DNA from 3 places in the Telluria sp. PB2R4 genome. Region 1 is predicted to be linked to each of the others. Evidence: predicted binding sites of a transcription regulator. Region 1 holds the regulator's gene; each other region holds the start of a gene.

Evidence for each region. Region 1 encodes FNR, which switches genes on or off when oxygen is low (the NO sensors DNR and NnrR bind a similar motif). Its sites were predicted from a motif close to TTGATNNNNATCAA; they were not measured.
Region 2: the regulator FNR is predicted to act here: its motif matches at 1,565-1,578, upstream of AC56LU_RS09725 (potassium channel family protein).
Region 3: the regulator FNR is predicted to act here: its motif matches at 2,280-2,293, upstream of AC56LU_RS23565 (universal stress protein).

What each region holds. Positions count from the first base shown of each region.
Region 1 covers NZ_JCASIC010000011.1:193,057-198,962, forward strand. The annotation lists gene AC56LU_RS18275 (DUF885 domain-containing protein) at 1-331, shown strand, start outside; gene AC56LU_RS18280 (VOC family protein) at 455-883, shown strand; gene AC56LU_RS18285 (metallophosphoesterase) at 942-1,787, shown strand; gene fnr (fumarate/nitrate reduction transcriptional regulator Fnr) at 1,894-2,646, opposite strand; gene AC56LU_RS18295 (hypothetical protein) at 2,874-4,529, opposite strand; gene AC56LU_RS18300 (hypothetical protein) at 4,548-5,009, opposite strand; gene AC56LU_RS18305 (cytochrome ubiquinol oxidase subunit I) at 5,389-5,906, shown strand, end outside.
Region 2 covers NZ_JCASIC010000004.1:290,041-295,946, forward strand. The annotation lists gene AC56LU_RS09705 (CHRD domain-containing protein) at 1-170, opposite strand, end outside; gene AC56LU_RS09710 (DUF421 domain-containing protein) at 324-788, opposite strand; gene AC56LU_RS09715 (oxidoreductase-like domain-containing protein) at 828-1,043, opposite strand; gene AC56LU_RS09720 (BlaI/MecI/CopY family transcriptional regulator) at 1,046-1,426, opposite strand; gene AC56LU_RS09725 (potassium channel family protein) at 1,669-1,995, shown strand; gene AC56LU_RS09730 (hypothetical protein) at 2,027-2,455, opposite strand; gene AC56LU_RS09735 (hypothetical protein) at 2,740-4,323, opposite strand; gene AC56LU_RS09740 (response regulator) at 4,460-5,134, opposite strand; gene AC56LU_RS09745 (ATP-binding protein) at 5,131-5,906, opposite strand, start outside.
Region 3 covers NZ_JCASIC010000021.1:44,822-50,727, forward strand. The annotation lists gene AC56LU_RS23550 (universal stress protein) at 1-760, opposite strand, end outside; gene AC56LU_RS23555 (hypothetical protein) at 853-1,209, shown strand; gene AC56LU_RS23560 (helix-turn-helix domain-containing protein) at 1,437-2,198, shown strand; gene AC56LU_RS23565 (universal stress protein) at 2,374-3,225, shown strand; gene AC56LU_RS23570 (MBL fold metallo-hydrolase) at 3,255-4,004, opposite strand; gene AC56LU_RS23575 (protein tyrosine phosphatase family protein) at 4,095-4,454, opposite strand; gene AC56LU_RS23580 (metalloregulator ArsR/SmtB family transcription factor) at 4,549-4,881, shown strand; gene AC56LU_RS23585 (YeeE/YedE family protein) at 4,878-5,309, shown strand; gene AC56LU_RS23590 (YeeE/YedE family protein) at 5,323-5,757, shown strand; gene AC56LU_RS23595 (sulfite exporter TauE/SafE family protein) at 5,823-5,906, shown strand, end outside.

The DNA of each region.
Region 1 (5,906 bases):
GCTGGGGGCACTCGGTTCGGAACTGTTCCGTGCCCGCCGCCTGGTGGTCGATACCGGCCTGCATTCGAAAGGCTGGACCCGCCAGCAGGCGATCGACTACGGCATCGGCGCGCAGGAAGTCGAGCGCTACGTCGCCTGGCCGGGCCAGGCCAACGCCTACATGATCGGCATGCTGCGGATGATCGAGCTGCGCGAGAAGGCCAGGAAGGAATTGGGGGACAAGTTCTCGCTCGCCGGCTTCCACGACCTGGTGCTGGGCGCGGGCTCGGTGCCGCTCGACGTGCTGGGCGAGCTGGTGGATGGCTGGATCGCGAAGCTGAAGCAGGCCTGAGCCTCAGGACGGCGGCATCGATTTGCATCGCGATGCCGCCGCGCCGGTTGCCCGGGGGCGCATTTGCTCCTACACTGCTCGCGCGCAGCTGTATTTCATGACCTTCTTCCACAGGAGCACAGCATGGAAACACAAGAAATCTACCGCGGGCGGCTCATCGACCACATTCAATTGGTGGTGCGCGACCTGCCTGCCTCCCGCAGGTTCTACGGCGCCGTGTTCGAGGCGCTGGGCATTCCGCTCGGCGGCGCCGGCGACGATTACTTCTGGGCCGACGAACTGTTCGTCTCCAGCCGCGCCAGCCAAGCCGCGCAAGGCGTGCTGACGGGACGCCACCACCTGGCCTTCCAGGCACGCGACCGCAAGATGGTCAATGCCTTCTACTTTGCGGCGCTGGCCGCCGGCGGCAGGGACAACGGCCGGCCGGGCGAGCGCGCCTACCACCCGGGCTATTACGGCGCCTTCGTGCTCGACCCGGACGGGAATAATATCGAAGCGGTCTACCACGGCGAGGCGAAGCAGAGCGCGCCGTACGTGCGCATCAGCTTCTGACGGCCGCTGCAGTCGCCGGCGCAGGGCGCGGCGAAAAAGCCGCTATACTGCGCCGACCATGCGCATCCAGCTTTTCTCCGACCTCCATCTCGAACGTTACGCGGGCTTCATTCCGCAGATCCGCGCCGATACCGACGTGATCATCCTGGCGGGCGACATCGGTTCCTACCAGTCCGGCTCGCGCCTGACGGATACCGATTTCGGCCTCGGGCGTTTTTCGCCGAGGTCCTCTCCGCTGCGGCCCGGCGCTTCGCAAGCGCGGGTGCTCTACATCCCCGGCAACCACGAATTCGACGGCCTCGAATTCGAGGAGGCCTACGCGCGCCTGCGCGCCACCTGCGCACGCCTCGGCATCGAATGGCTGGACCGCGAGACCTTGATGATCGGAGCGGTGCGCTTCATCGGCACTACCCTGTGGAGCGATTTCGACGCGCTGGCGCTGCAGGAGCAGGACCTGACCAAGCAGCTGCAGCGCCGCGACAAGGCCTTCCGCGCGGCCAACTACTACCTGTCGAAGAACACGACCCTGAAGAACGGCGAAAAGGTGCTGGCCGAGGGCATCCGCGCGATGTCGCTGGACTGCCAGGCGTGGCTGCGCGGCGCGCTGGCGGCGCCTTTCGAGGGCCGCACGGTGGTGGTGACCCACTTCGCCCCCAGCCTGCTCAGCGCCGACCCGCGCTATGGCCTGACCCCCGGCACGGCGGGCTTCTGCAATGCGCTCGACGCGCTGTTTCCCCAGGCCGACCTGTGGATCCACGGCCACCTGCACTGCGCGAACGACTACATCACCAGCGGCGTCGAAGCGGGCCGGCCCTGGTCCTGCCGCGTGGTGGCCAATCCGCTCGGTTACCTGAGCAAGGGCGAGCAGGAGGCCTTCCGTCCGGAGCTGGTGATCGAGATCTGAGCACGCACGGTGGGCGCCGGCGCCGGAAAATACGTCCGCCCGCAGCAGTCCCGACGCCAGGACGGCGGCACGGAGCGCGACGAGCCGTCCTGGCGACGCCCCAGGTTCAGCCCATCGGGCTGCAAACGTCGGTGCCGGCAGCCAGCGCCTTGAGCTTGACCGGGTCGAGCAGGGTGACTTCGCGCTTGTCGACCTGCAGCCAGCCCTGTTTCTTGAAGCGCGACAGCAGGCGGCTGATGCTTTCGATGGTGAGTCCGAGGTAGTTGCCGATGTCCTCGCGCGACATGCGCAGCTGGAAGCTGTTCGGCGAGTAGCCGCGCGCCGCGTAGCGCGCCGACAGGTTCACCAGGAAGACGGCGAAACGCTGCTCCGCCCGCATATTGCCGAGCAGAAGCATTACGTTCTGTTCGCGCGTGATTTCCTGGCTCATGATGCGGTGGAAGTGGCGCAGCAGGGCCGGGACCTGGCCGAACAGCTCTTCCAGGCGCGAGAACGGAATCTCGCAGACTTCGCTGTCCTCGAGCGCCACGGCGTCGCAGTGGTGGGTGCCGCTGATCGCGTCCATGCCCAGCAGTTCGCCGGCCATCTGGAAACCGGTGATCTGGGCTTCGCCGGCGGCGTTCACCTGGTAGGTCTTGAAATGGCCGAAGCGCACCGCGTACAGGTTGCGGAAGGGTTCGCCCATCGCATACAGGCGCTCGTCGCGTGCGAGGCGGCGGCGCCGTCCGATGATTTGGTCGAGGCGGTTGATGTCGGCGTCTTCCAGCCCCATCGGCAGGCACAGCTGGTGCATGCTGCAGGCGCCGCAGCTGGTCTTGAGGGCCTGGATGCTGACCGGCGCTGTGCCAGGGAGCGACATGGGTTGGTTCATGGCGTGAGAAGAAAATGCGGACGCAGCCATTATAGACACAGGCCGGGTCCGCGGCGTTCATTTCCCAGAGATAAGTAGGGTGGGCGGGGTAATTGCGGGCAATGCCCGGAATTACGTACGCCCACGCGTTCAATATTCCCGTGAATAGACGCTACATCCATTCCAGGACGATCTGAACGCGTGGGCGGCATCGCCGTCCACCCAACACAGGGCGGTTACAGGTGATGCCGGTGTTCCGCCTTCTTCCGGTAGTACTCCTGCCGGCCCTTGGCCTGCACGGTCGCGGCGATCTGCGCCGCCTCCAGCGCCGCCGCCTTCACGGTCGCGAACGCGTCACCATCCGCCTTCAGGGCCTCGACGGCCTGCAGCGACTGCGCCGTGCCGGCCAGCGCCAGGCCGAAGGTGGCCGACACCGCCAGCTCGGCTGCCAGGGTGTCGAGGCCTGGCGCCACCACGCCCTGGCCGGCGTTGGCCGCCATGGCTGCCTCGGCGGGGGCCTGGGGCGCCGCCAGCGCACGCGCCACGTCCCTGTCGCCCGCCACCTTTGCCAGGAAGTCCAGCGCGGCCTGGCTGCCCGACTGGTTGGCCAGGTCGCCCAGGCGCAGCAGCGCGGTGTTCTTGGCATTGAACACCGCACGGCCGGCAAGCGGCTTCTCGACGAAGTCGATCAGCGGCTGGACCGCGATCGCGCTGCCGATGTAGCCGAGGGTGGCCACGACCTGCACCAGGAACTCCTCGTGCTTCCCGGGCTCGTTCACCAGCCAGTCGAGCAGCAGGCGGGCGTCCTTCTCCGTGTACTGCGAGGCCAGCTCGTCGGGCACGCCTTCGACCCAGTGCTGGGAGACGAAGTCGCGCACGTCGGCAGGCAGCGGGATGCCGCCCACGCCGCAGGAGCAGCCGCCGGCGGGCATCACCTCGCCGGTGATGGCGAGCGGGCCGGCCAGGAAGGCCGCCGACTCCCCGGCGTTGACCACGTCGTGGTCGGTGCCGACCGACGGGTACATGACCGCGCGCAGGTCGTCGGTTCGATGGCCGAGGCCGCAGTTGTGGCCGTACTCGTGCACCCAGATCAAGCCTTCCTGGTTGGCGGTGAAGCGCACCGCCGCCACGTTGACGATGGTGCTGCCGACCGGGGCGCAGCCGATGATGCTGTCGCCGGGGCCGCCGCACCAGCGGATCGCCTGCACGACCTTGACCCCGCTGCCCGCGTTCAGCAGCGCCGTCAGGTCGGCCGCCGTCTGGATCGTGCCGGGGACGTTGCTTGGGAGCAGCCGTACCGCGCCGTTGCGCACGAAGCGGACCGGGGTGGCGACATCCGGCCCGGTGTCGTCGTTCTGCAGGATCGTGCCCATGTCGGCCAGGATCCGGTCGGCCTCGGCCTCGCTCAGGGCCACGCTGCTGTGGCGGTGCACCGCGACCGACACCGTGCGCAGGCCGGGTGGCGCCACGGGCGGGTTGACGATCAGGTAGTCGACGTAGAGCGAGATGTCCGCGCTCCACTCGATGTTGACCCAGATGTCGACGCCGTTCCAGCGCGAGGCGACGTTGTGCAGGGTGTAGCGGGCTGCGCCGATGAACTTGCCGGCGTTCGGTCCGCCCGGCACGCCTTCGCCCACCGCCACGAACACCTGCGAGCCGGGCTGGATGACATCCCAGTTGAGCCGCAGGATCCATTGGCCGCGGCGCGCTCCCCAGTCGTGGCGGTAAGTGAAGCCGGTTCCTTGCAGGGCGGGCTGCAGCCCGTCCTTGCCGACGGTGGCTTCGGCAATGGCCCAGGGGCCCTTGGTGTCCGAGGAATCCGCGCGCTCCGCCGGGTCCTGGCGGGCCAGGGTCAGCGCGGCGTTCCGGTCAAGACGATCGTTTGGTGACATGGTGTTCTCCTCGGATGCTCAGGGATTGATGATCAGGTAGTCGGCGTAGAGCGAGATATCCGAGCTCCACTCGATGTTGACCCAGATGTCGACGCCGTTCCAGCGTGAGGCGACGTTGTGCAGGGTGTAGCGGGCCGAGCCGATGAACTTGCCGGCATTCGGTCCGCCCGGGACGCCTTCGCCGATCGCCACCAGGACCCGCGACGGGGGCTGGATCACGTTCCAGTTGAGGCGCAGCACCCACTGCCCGCGGCGCGCACCCCAGTCGTGGCGGTAGGTGAAACCGGTTCCGCTCAGCTCGGGTTGCGGTTCGGCGCTGGCGGCGGCGGGCCCGAACAACTGCCGGACCGCGCCGAGGTCGGCGTCCTGCCGGATCTCGGCGAAGCTGGTCGGCATGGCCGAGGAAGCGATGAAGCCGTCCGCTTCCCTGGCGCCCGCGGCAATCCGCGTGGCTGCCTGGTTGACCTGATTGTTTGACATGACATTTCCTTTCACATCGACGATCGGTGATTGGCCCAGCCTGCCGCGCCGCAAGGGGGGAGGAGGGTCGCCGGATAGCGAGCTGCATGCATGCTGGAACTCCGGAATTCCGTCGATGCCGTGCTCGAATCGTCAGCCAATATAGTCGAGTGATCGGGCCGGACTGGGGACGATCTGATGGGTCATTAATTTGGATCAGTGGCTTCCTGTTTTCTGACGGAGAGAAAGATTTCGGAAGTGAAAACAGGCTTCCCCTTGCCCTCCCTCAGCCGGCCTTGATTTCCATCGAAATGCCACCCGGCCAAGCGTGCGCCCCCATCCTGCATGCTAGATTCTGGACACACCCCCGGAGGTCGACCCGGGAACACGAGGAGCCCCGATGTTCGGTTTGTCCGCCTTGGATCTGGCGCGCGTGCAGTTTGCGTTCACGATGTCTTTCCACATCCTGTTTCCGGCAATAACGATCGGCATGGCCAGCTATCTGGCCGTGCTCGAGCTGTGCTGGCTGAAAACCGGGCGCCAGGTCTACGTCGACCTCTATCACTACTGGCTCAAGATCTTCGCCGTCAGCTTCGGCATGGGGGTGGTGTCGGGCATCGTGATGGCCTACCAGATCGGCACCAACTGGAGCTACCTGTCCGAATTCGCCGGCAGCATCCTGGGGCCGATCCTGTCCTACGAGGTGCTGACCGCCTTCTTCCTCGAAGCCGGCTTCCTCGGCGTGATGCTGTTCGGCTGGACCCGGGTCGGCCCGGGCCTGCACTTCGCTTCCACCTGCGCGGTGGCGGTCGGCACCCTGATCTCGTCCACCTGGATCCTGGCCGCCAACAGCTGGATGCAGACCCCGCAGGGCTACGCCATCGAGGGCGGGCGCATGGTCCCGAGCGACTGGCTGGC
Region 2 (5,906 bases), on a different contig from region 1:
AGCAGCGTTCCATCGACCTCCACGGTGGCGACGCTCGACCCGGGCGACCCATTGGGCGGCGACTCGGCCGGGCCGCTGGACACGGCGCGATAGATGTCGGCACCCTGGGCCGCGGGGGCGAGCGCCGCTGTTGCAGCAGCCAGCGCAAGCGCGGTCAGTACTTTTTTCATGGCAGTCCTCCTGATTAGGAAAGAATCCGGACAGCACACCCGGCGGGTGTGCTGCTGAAAAAAGTAACCCAACAAATTCTGCATGGCCCACACCGTACGAGGGATAAAAGTACCGTGGGTATAGGTGTAAAAGAAAGATAATGACGGACTGGCTTACTGCGGGTTGCGCAGGATGGTGATCTCGCCGTCGGCCTCCAGGAAAGCGCACTTCATTTCCGAGCGTGGGCAGTCGTGCTCGCGCAGGGATTCCTCGAGGTCGGATTGGGACAGCCGGCAGTTGCGCACGACCTTGTCGAAAAACACGCCATCGCGGCCGATCAGCACGGCGCTGCCGTCCACGATTTTTTCGAACCGCTGGCTGCGCGAACTGCCCAGGGCCACCAGGGAATTGATGGCGACCAGCGTGGCTGCCGCGATCAGCCCGCCCAGCAGGGAGTCGTCGCCGCCGCTCAGCGAACTCGATACCGCTTCCGACAGCAGCATGACGACCAGCAGGTCAAAGGGCGTGAACTGGCCCACCGTCCGCTTGCCGGACAGGCGCACCATGACCAGTAGCAGGAGATACACGGCAAGCCCGCGTACGACGAATTCCCACCAGGGAAGATCCAAGTCGAACATATCCCCTCCACATGGACAGAGCCGATGAGTTCATTCTAATCAAAACGGCAAGCTTTCGGATTCAAGCGTGCCCTGCAGGACAGCGCAATGCGGAGGCGGCGGCATTGGAGGGTGGGCGGCTTCCCATGCGGCCAGTTCGCGCTCGTAGCGTTCGAGCGCTTCTTCGTACAGGTCGAACACGCAGGGCGTGCAGCCGCTGCGGCAGCAGTCTTCCAGGTCCGGCTGCACGGGCGGGACAGGACGCGCAAGCGGCATGTTCAATCGTCCCGGCTCAGGATCCGCTGGATTTCCTCGCGTTCCTTCTTGCTGACGTGGCCGCGCAGCGCGGCCAGCACCAGTTCCTTGCCGGAACCGGAGAAAGCCTTGTGGATCAAATCCTTGATGAGGCCGGCCTGGTGGGTGTCCTGCGGCTGGGCTGGCGCGTACACGTGGGCGCGTGCGCTTTCGTCGCGGGTGAGCAGGCCTTTCGCATGCATCATCTGCAGCAGGCGCAGCACGTTGGCATAGGGCATGTCGGGGCGCGTCTCGACCGCCGCCGCGTGCACCTGGCGTGCGGTGGCGGGGCCGAGCTGCCACAGCAGGCGCAGCATTTCCAGTTCGGATGGGGTCGGCTTGGCGGGAACGTCGGGTGTGCTCATGGACCTAGAATAAATGATCTAGATGGCGGAGTCGAGCCGTATCTTGCGCTGGCAGCCCGCAACTGGAACACGGCTCAGTGCACTGCGCACCCGTACACGCTGGTCGCAAGCCAACATCCGACTCACGCGATTGGGGGCCTGACGAGCATCAAGCCCCCGACGGTGCGCCCTCGGACAGGCGCATCCATCGCGGTAGACTTCACCGTTCGAGACAAGCCCGAGGCGGCCAGCCGAGAGAGCACATGCGTCGACACAGTGAGCAACGACGTTTCTTGCAAGGCCTGTTCGCTGGCCTGCGGGTGGTATGGCCCATCCTGTCGGGCCTGCTCATCATGATCGTCGGCCTCGGCACCATCGCCGGCCTGCGCGAAGGCTGGTCACTCCAGGATTCAATTTATTTCTCCTTCGTCACCGGACTGACCATCGGTTATGGCGACTTCGCGCCCAAGACACTGCTCGCACGCGTGCTCGCCATCCTGATCGGTGTGTGTGGTGTCACCCTGACCGCGATTGTCGCCGCCATCGCTGTCAAGGCATTGACCGGCGCGGTGGGCGGAAGCGGGGAGTGACAGCGTCGGCATCGCCGCAAGCGCAGCTGCGCTAATCGTGGATCCGATACTCGCGCAGCTGGAACACCGGCTTGCCGTCCTCGCGCTCGCAGACGCCGGTCATGGTCTCGCCCTTGCCCGGAATATAGGTGATGCGGGCGCCGTCCGGCTTGCCGGCGCAGGCGGCGTGGGCCGCGGCCGGCACTTCCGGGATCGGCGGCGGGGCCGGTGGCGCCGGTGGCGCCGGTGGTGCGGGCGGCGCCGGTGGAGCGTCGTAGGAGACGCCGTCGGCGGACAGGTGCGGCGGCGGTGCCGGCGGGGCAGGCGGCGCCGGCGGCGTGGGCGGAACGGGAGGCGGCGGACATTTGCCCTTCACCGTCGATTCGCATTTGTAGCGGACCTGGACGCCGGCCTCGGCGTTGCCGGCGGCAAAACCCAGCAGGGCGATGGCCGCGCACAGGCCCGTGTTCTTGATGTTCATGATGGTCTCCTTTGGCTGCGGCCCGCGCCGTTCGGCGGGCCATGGAGATAGGTTGCAGGCCAAATGTGGAGAAATGATGGAGGGCCCGCCCTGCAGCGCGCAGCGTCATGGCGATCGGAGCATGTTCAGCGCCCGGATCCACCGTCAAGTCCGGCTTGCCCCCGACGCGCTCCCAGCCGGGGCCGGTCGTCCTGCATGGCCATGTGAACAAGACGAGAATGCGCGGCCGGCTAGCTAATCAGCCCCAGCCGTCTGCGGCGGTGGGTGTCGGACAGTTCGTTTGTTTACCGGGCCCCGGCAGCGTCTGTGGGGAGCCCCGGCCCGTCGGATTCCCTGATCAACCTCGCCACGACTTGGACCGTGCCGCGCCCGGTCGAGTCGGTGACGCGGGCGACCATGTTGTAGTCGCCTTCCGCGGTGAACGTATGGGTGGCGCTCACTTCGCCGCGGCCACGGTACTCGCGCACGGCGGCTGGCTGCGGGCCCCTGCCGTCGCCCCAGTCGATGGTAGCGTGGTGGGTGTCGCCAGGATTGCGGTCGCGGAAGGATAGCCTGAGCGTCACCGGTTGGTTGAGCTCCGTCGGGGATAGCTGGATTGGCCCGAGCACCGGCGCATCGCCGCCCCTGCCACGCGCACCCAGCAGTACCAGGCCGGCACTGGAGTTGGCGAGGATGTTGCCGTTGGGCGCGATCGCCAGCGCTTCGCCGACAACGAGGCCGGAAGGCGGGTCGAGCAGGAGGGTGTTGAGGTCGACTGCGCCGCCCGGCCGCGACCAGCGGTAGGCCACCCCCGGGTCGGTCGCACTGCGCCGCGCCATGCCGACCACGATGCCGCTTTCGTTGATGTCGGTGGCCTCGGATGCGAACAGTGGGCGGGGGTGCAGGTTGACCAGTCCCCGTGCCCGGGAAAAATAGTAGGCGTGGGTCTCGCCGTTGGGGCGCTGGAAGCGCCCGACCTGTTCGCCGGCCTCGTTCAACTTGCTGAGAACGGTATTCGGCCCGACCCGCACCGTGCCCCTTCCAGGACTCCACAGGAAGGCCTGGAAATTGCCGGTCGCCGGGTCGAGCGTACCGGCGATCTCGCCGCGGTTGTTGATGTAGCGGGGCGCGGCGCCGGCCGCGCCGAAGGTGCCGAGGTCCAGCGGCCGGCCGGCCTGATCCCAGCGCAGTCCGCGGATAGCGCCGTTGGCGGCGACGCCGTAGCCGACGCTGACATTGCTGTCGTTGATGTCGGGTGCGGACACCTCGCCGAAGCCTGCCGGGCCGTAAAGAGGAAGCACGCGGTTGCCCGCCGTCCAGCGTACTCCCCGGTAATTCCCGCCCTCCGGCGAGGTGGAGGAGTTCCCGACGATCTCGCCGCGCTTGTTGATGGCGCCGATATAAATATCGGCGTCGGCGATGTAGGGAACAGGCAGGATGACCGGAGGGCGCCCGGCCGTCCAGCGCAGTACCCGGAATGCGTCGGAGAGGGGGTGTGCGGGGTCGAGGTAACGCACCTGCATGGCAAGTTCGCCCCGGTCGTTGAGCCCGCCGAGCACCGACACCGTCGCGGCCGGCGGCACAGGATCGATGACGCGCTCGCCGTCGAAGAAGCCGACATGCAGCCCGTAGTCGAGTCCGACGTAGTCGAAGGCGGCCTGGCCGCGCGCATTGAAGCGTGACGTGGACGCCCGGAACGGCACCAGGTTGACGATGCCGTAGACGTCGCGGCCGCCAGGGCCGCCGCCCGTACGTGCGTCTTGTGTGGGTGCGGCGTTTGCCGTATCGGCCACTGCTCCGCTGTCGGTTTGGCTGTACACGGACATTGCCGCTGTCAGCAGCAGCAAGCCGATGCCCGTGGAAGTCCGTCCTGGCGTAAAGCGTCGCATCTTCGCCTCCCTTCGTTTTGTTCCATGCTTCGTGCACGGATTCCGACCACGATAGGGAAGCGAAGAATGCGCAGGACGACGTGCCGCAAAAGGCTTGATGGAACCTCGGGCGAATGGTGCGGTCGCCTTGCCTGTTTCAAATGTCGCAGCGGTAGCCGAGGCCGTAAATCGAGCGGATTGCTTCCAGCCCAGGCGCGGCGGCGTCGATCTTGCGCCGCAGGTTCTTGATGTGGCTGTCGATGGCGCGGTCGGTGGCCTCCAGGCTGTCGGCGCGGGCGCAATCGAGCAGCTGGGCGCGCGAGAGCACCTGGCCCGGCCGGCGCGCCAGCGCGGCCAGGATGGCGAATTCGCTCGGCGTCAGGTCGAGCGCCTGGCCGTGGATCGTGATGTGCCGCGCCGCTTCGTCGATCGCCAGCACGCGTGGCGGTTGCGCCGGGCCCGAGCGGCGCAGGATCGCCTTGATGCGCGCCATCAGCTCGCGCGGGCTGAAGGGCTTGCACAGGTAGTCGTCGGCGCCCGCCTCGAGGCCGAGCAGGCGGTCGATCTCCTCGACGCGCGCGGTCACCATGATGACCGGCAGCGCGCTGCCCGGTTCATTACCCTCGCGCAGCGCGCGGCACAGCGACAGGCCGTCCAGGCCGGGCAGCATCAGGTCGAGCACGACCAGTGCGGGCGGGTCGGCGCGGATCGCGTCCAGTGCCGCGCGGCCGTCGCCGACAACCCGCGGCACATAGCCGGCGGCGCGTGCATAGTCGGCCACCAGTGCGGCCAGCTCCGGCTCGTCTTCCACGATCATGATGGCCTGGCTCATGCGGCCTCTCCCGACAGCGGCAGCGACAGGATCACGCGCAGGCCGCCGAGCGGCGAATGGGCGAAGTCGATGTCGCCGCCCTGTGCCTCGAGGATACGGCGGCACAGCGCCAGCCCGAGCCCGGCCCCGCCATGCGCGCGGCTGCGCGAGGCATCGACGCGGTAGAAGCGTTCGGCCAGGCGTGCGAGGGCGTCGTCCGGCACCCCGGGTGCGCTGTCGTCGATGACCAGTTGCAGTCGCGCGCCGTCGGCGTGTGCAGACAAGACGATGCGGCCGCCCGGCGCGCTGTAGCGCAGGCTGTTTTCAAGCAGGTTGTCGAGCACCTGGCGCAGGCGGTCGGGATCGGCCAGCACGCGGCGTTGCGCAGGCGCGGCGCCGGTTTCCAGGGTCAGGCCGGCCGCTTCCAGGCGCATGGCGAAACCCTGGGCGTGGGCGCCGGCGAAGTCCCACAGGTCGAGCGGGACCGGCCTGCAATCGAGCGCACCCACGTCGGCGCGCGCCAGCGCATACAGTTCGTCGATCAGCTTGTTCAGGGCCAGCACCTGGCGCAGCATGGCCTCGAAGGTCTCGGGTGTGGCGCTGCGCACGCCGTCCTGCAGCGCTTCGAGCTGGGCGCGCAGCACGGACAGCGGGGTGCGCAGCTCGTGCGAGGTATCGGCCACCCATTGGCGGCGCGCGCCTTCGAGGCTGTCGAGCTGCTGCGCCAGTGCGTTGAAGTGGCGCGCCAGCTCGCCCAGCTCGTCGCTGCGCGCAGCCGGCAGGCGCACATCGT
Region 3 (5,906 bases), on a different contig from region 1:
ACTGTGAATGGCCGTAGCAGCCCATCACAAGAAGGTCGTATCCCTCCTGCCCAAGCATGGCGAGCAGGGCGCGTCCGCCATCGACGTGGCGGTGGAAGAACAGGATTTCCGCGCGTACCTGGTGACGGGCAAGAAAAGCGGCGAGGTCCGCCCGGCAGTGCAGTTCCTGCACATCGGCATCATCCGGCGAATGGAACGAGACGATGCTGACACGCGCCGCGCGCTGCAGCAGCGGGATCGCGGCCTGGAGCGCAGATGAGGCTTCCTTGCTGCCGTTCCACGCGACGAGAATATGCTGGGGCGCATCCGCTGCGACTGGCGCGCATGGCACCACCAGGACCGGACGGGCACTGGTGAAGGCGACGTATTCGGGTATCCGCCCAATCGTCTCAGCCAGCGCTTCGCTCGGATCGTCCTGGCTCACTACCACCAGGTCGCTGAACCGCGCCAGCCGGGCCAGCGCGTCGCTGGCCAGGTCCCAGACCAGGCGTGCCTCGTGCGAGACCCCTGTTTCCTCCGCGATCCTGCCGAACTGTTCGAGCGCCCGCGCCGCGCTGTCCCTGAGAGGATCGAAGTAGCTGGCCTCCAGACTGCCTGGCGCGGCCTGATAGCCGTGCGGGAAGACCTCGCGCGACACCCCCGTGACGGCGACACCGATCAGGTGCGCGTCGTGCACGCGGGCGAGTTGCGAGGCGACCCGAATGCGCTTCGGCGCATGGCGCGACAGGTCCGCATGTACCAGAACGGTCCGGTAGCTCATCGTGCAACCTCCCCTGTCCGGCGCCGGGAGCCCGTGTATATCCTGAGACGGCCATTGCGGAGGACCACTCCCGCCCGTTGGCCGCGCACGTCATGGCGGAGCAAGCGGAGCGCACTCAAGCGATGCAAGGACAACAGGCCCGGCAATGCCGCCGTCACCTCGCGTCCCAGCGCAATATCCCCGGCCTCCACTTGTACCGCAGCGCGATGCAGGGCCTGCAGGAGCAGCGCGTTGTCCTGCCGCTGTTCGTGCAGGCCCGGATACGCTGCTGCCTCCATGAGAATTTCCTCCTGGCAGAAAGCACTTTCGACAGCGGCAATCAGGCCAACGAAGGCGTGGCAAAAACATTCGTCCGATACGTCCGCGACCTTGTTGACATGGACGAGCAAGCGCTGACGCGCATGCGCCATTGCCCGGATCGTGGCGTGTGGATGCTGCTTGCGCAGTAGAAACGAAGTCATCGAGTCGCCCTCTTTAACATTACTCGAAGTTTGTGCGCATGCTTATCCATTGCGTTTGACTAAAATCAAATTGATCCGAGCTAACGCCCTCCACACCCGAACGAACCGGCCTGCACGTGCGCGTTCGCGCGGCTCAATTTCGTTCGGCATCCTTGCCCAATCCGCGCGCTTGCCGGATACTATCCAAGCGGCCTTCCACAGGCCAGGGAGGACGTATGAACGCGTTGTCGCTCCAACACGGTATCCATGTGCCGGTTCCAATACTGACAGGCTGCCCCCGCTGCGTTGCCCGCGACTTGTGCCGACCTTCGGGCGCCAGCGCTCAGGATCTCTCGCTTCTTGGCGGCCTGATCGGTTACCGGCGGCGCCTCCAGCGCGACGACATCCTGTACCGCACAGACCAGTCCTTCGCCATGATCTACACGGTCCGTTTCGGCCACCTGAAATCGTCGCGTCCCGACCATCATGGGCTCCCGCACGTGACCGCGTTCTATATGGCAGGTGACCTGATGGGCCTCGATGCGATTCACACGGGACGTCACGCCTGCACCACTGTGGCGCTGGACGACAGCGAAGTCTGTGAGATCCCCTACGCAAGGTTCCAGCAAGCAATGCACGATTCGCCATCCCTCATGCACCGCTTCCACTGCGCGCTGAGCCACGAGATCGCGCGCGAACAATCGCTCATCCTGTATGCGAACATGAATGGGGCAGAGCGTCTCGCCAGCCTGCTGCTGGACTTGTCCGCGCGGTATGCCGAGCGCGGTTTTTCGGGGCGCCGCTTCATTCTCCGCATGTCGCGCGCCGACATCGGCGACTATCTCGGATTGACGATCGAGAGCATCAGCCGCCTGCTTGGGCGCTTTCGCGACGCGGGGTGGATCGCCCTCGACAAGCGCGAAATCGAGCTGCTCGACCGCGGCCGCTTGCGAGCGCTGTTGACGGCTTCAGCCGACAAACCGCTGGTCGCTCAATGAAGGGGATGGCGCGGCGGCAGCTCGGTCCGGTCCCACAGCACAGCTGATGGACGGGCATTACCACATTCATCTGATGCTATTTTGATTTGCGTCAAAGCCACCTTGGAGAGCAAGCGGATATTGTTATGTCAATTTCCAGCCCTTGCGCGCCGAGTGATTCCTTGAGGGAGTTGACATGTATAAAACGATTGTCGTGCATATCGATGGCGCAGCAGGACAGGACAGCCGCCTGCGCGCTGCCGCACTGCTTGCAAACGACCACGGCGCCCACCTGGTCGGCGTGACTGCGACCGGCATTAGCTGGCTCGACTATGCTGTGCTGACCGCTTCCTTCGGTGCACCGGTCCCCCTCCCCGCATCCGACTTCCAGGCCCTGCGCGATGCCGCCGAGGAGCGGCTCCTTGTGTTCAGGCGCGAAGCCGTCCGCCTTGGGCTCGAATCGTTCGAGGGGCGCGCAACCGACGACGACACTGCTTATGCCCTGCTGCTGGAATCGCGCTACGCCGACCTGGTCGTGCTTGGCCAGGACCAGGCCGGCATTACCGTACCCGCCACGCCCGGACGCGTCGCGCACCTGCCTGAGTACGTCGCACTGCACGGCGCCCGTCCTGTATTGGTCGTGCCTCCTGGCTATGCCAACGGCGTGATCCCGGGCACCGCGGTGGTCGGCTGGGATGGCGGCAAGCAGGCCCTGCGCGCCATCTCCGCTGCGCTGCCCTTGCTGCAGCGGGCGTCGAATGTCCAGCTTGCCGTGATCAATCCCGACCAGCACTCCGGGCTGCACGGCGAGCAGCCCGGCGCCGACATGGCGCTCTATCTGGCGCGACACGGCGTACGTGTCGAGGTGCTCCTCGAGCGCACTGCCTCGAGCGAAGGCGAGGCGTTGATGGCAATGGCCCGCGATAGCGGCGCCGGCCTGCTCGTGACGGGTGCCTTTGGACACACCCGCTACCGCGAATGGGTGCTCGGGGGCGTCACGCGCGAGCTGCTGGAACGCACTGCGATTCCGCTGCTTGTCGCGCACTGAGTCATGCGGCACGCGCCCGCGGACACAATCTATCCCTGGGGACTCTCGGTCATCTGCCGGCAATATTTGCCCAGGTTCGCAGGCAAGTCAGCCGGGCACACCCCGCATTGCTGGTTGCCCGGTACCGCATAGTCGATGAACTTGGGATATGGCAGATTGAGGCCAGCCATGATTTCCCGGAACTCCTCGACAGTGCGCTCGCCCCCAAGACGAGGATTGCGCTTTTTCTCCTGCATGACGGAGGATACCCACCGGTCCTGATAGTCATGGGCGGGGTAGACCAGGGTGTCATCGGGCAGCGTAAACAGCTTGCCCCGCACGCTGTGATACAGCGCATCCGCGTCGCCCTGCTGGAAGTCGGTTCGCCCGCACCCCTCAATCAGTAATGCGTCACCCGTGAACACGCGATCTCCCAGCACGTAGGCGAAATGGCCCGCCGTATGGCCCGGCGTGTGAAGCGGCTGGAAGTCCATCGCCCCCACGCTGAATGGCCTCCCCTCCTCCAATTGAACGTCGGCACAGGAAACGCGTTCGGCTGCGGGCGCAGCAATCGCGCTCCCCACCTTTTTCTTCAGTTCCAGGGCAGCCGTGATGTGATCGGCGTGGACGTGCGTATCGATGCTGTATGCAAGCGTCAATCCGAGCCGCCGGACCTCTTCCAAGTCACGATCAAGCGTGACGATGACCGGGTCGATCAATACCGCTTGCCCGGTTTCCGGACAGCCGATCAGATAGGTGTAGGTGCTGGACAAAGGCTCGAAAAGCTGGCGGAAAACCATGCGGCTTCTCCTCTGGAAGACGGGCGTGTTCGTGAGCGCAGTATACGTCGCCGCCGAGGTTTCCGGCGCGCGTTGCCCTCATCAAAAGGTCTAGCCGGCAGGCCCTGCATCGTCTTGCAAGCGATCCCGCGTATCGCTCCAGAGTGTCTCGGCGCGCATGCCGGTGCGGCAGAATCCGAACACGGGCTTGGGCGCCGCTGCGTACAGCGCGGCAAAGGCGTCGCGGTCAGCGGGCGTGATCTTGCCCGGTATCACCGGGAGATGCAGCGCCTGGATTCCGTGCCTGTGCGCTTCGGCGGCGATCTCCTTGAACGCTGTCTGGTTACTGCCCTCGCCGTCGGGTCGATTGCAGACCAATGTTGCGAATCCCTGCTCCTTCAACTGGGCGACATCTGCCGGACTGATCTGTGGTCCCACCGCATAGTTCTTGCTGAGGTAACGAATGCTCACGCTGTTCTCCTGTGCATCGATTAAAAACAACAGTATATTGAAAAATAGATTGTCTGTCGATATAATGTATTCCAATAGATTAGAAAGGTGGACCATGCCGGACACACAACAACTCAATTTGCACGACATGCGGGCTGCAGCGGGACAGGCGTGCGCACTGCTCAAGGTACTGGGCAACCCGGACCGGCTGATGCTGCTGTGCCAGCTGACCCAAGATGAATATTGCGTCAGCGACCTGGAGGCCTTGCTGGGGATCGCCCAGCCGACGCTGTCCCAGCAACTCGGCGTACTGCGCGAGGAAAAGCTGGTCAGTACGCGCCGCGAGGGGAAACAGATCTTCTACCGCATCGACAGCAATGAAGCGCTGGCGGTCATGCAGGTCCTGTACCAGCAGTTCTGCCTGCCCACCCAAGGAGTCAGCACATGAATATCGACTGGATCAACTTCACACCCTGGACCTCGCTCGCAGGCGGACTGATCATCGGCACCGCCGCGGCTGCATTCGTGCTGTTCAACGGCCGAATCGCCGGCATCAGCGGCATTCTTGGCGGCCTGTTGCGCCCTGCCCGCGGCGACATCGCCTGGCGCCTGGCATTCCTGCTGGGGCTGGTTGGCGCCCCGCTCGCCTACGCCATGTTCGCGGCGCTCCCCACTGCCACCATTGCCGCCGACGATGGGACCTTGATCGTCGCCGGACTGCTGGTGGGCCTGGGCACCCGTTATGGCGCCGGCTGTACCAGCGGGCATGGCGTATGTGGCCTGTCACGGCGATCGCCGCGCTCCCTGGCCGCCACTGCGGCATTCATGCTCGCTGGCTTCGCCACCGTTTTCGTGATGCGTCACCTCTTCGCTTGACAAGGACATCGATATGAACATCCTGATGGCACTGATTGTGGGACTGGTTTTCGGCATCGGACTGATTGTCTCCGGCATGACCGATCCGGCGAAAGTCATCGGCTTCCTCGACCTGGCCGGCAACTGGGACCCGTCGCTGGCCTTCGTCATGGGCGGTGCGATCCTGGTCGGCCTGGTGGCATTCCGCTTTGCCGCCAGGCGCGAGCGCTCGCTGCTGGGGGAAGCCATGCGCCTGCCGACCGCAACCCGGATCGACCGCCGCCTGGTGCTCGGCTCGCTGGCCTTCGGTGCCGGCTGGGGCCTGGCGGGCTACTGCCCTGGTCCGGCGCTGGCCTCGCTGGCCACCGGCGGCGCCAAGCCCTGGATCTTTGCATTGGCCATGGTGGCCGGCATGAGCCTGTTCGAGCTGCTCGAATGGAATCGTGCGCGCTCGCTTCGGAATGCTTGAGCCGTGGCTGCCTGTGCGACCCAGCCTGACATCGTCCTCGCCGTGACTCGGCACAGCGGTTCGCCATGCTGACGGCCACCCTGCTCGGTCTCGTCGTCGGGCTGATTCTGGCACTGACCGGGGCCGGCGGCGGCATCCTTGCCGTTCCC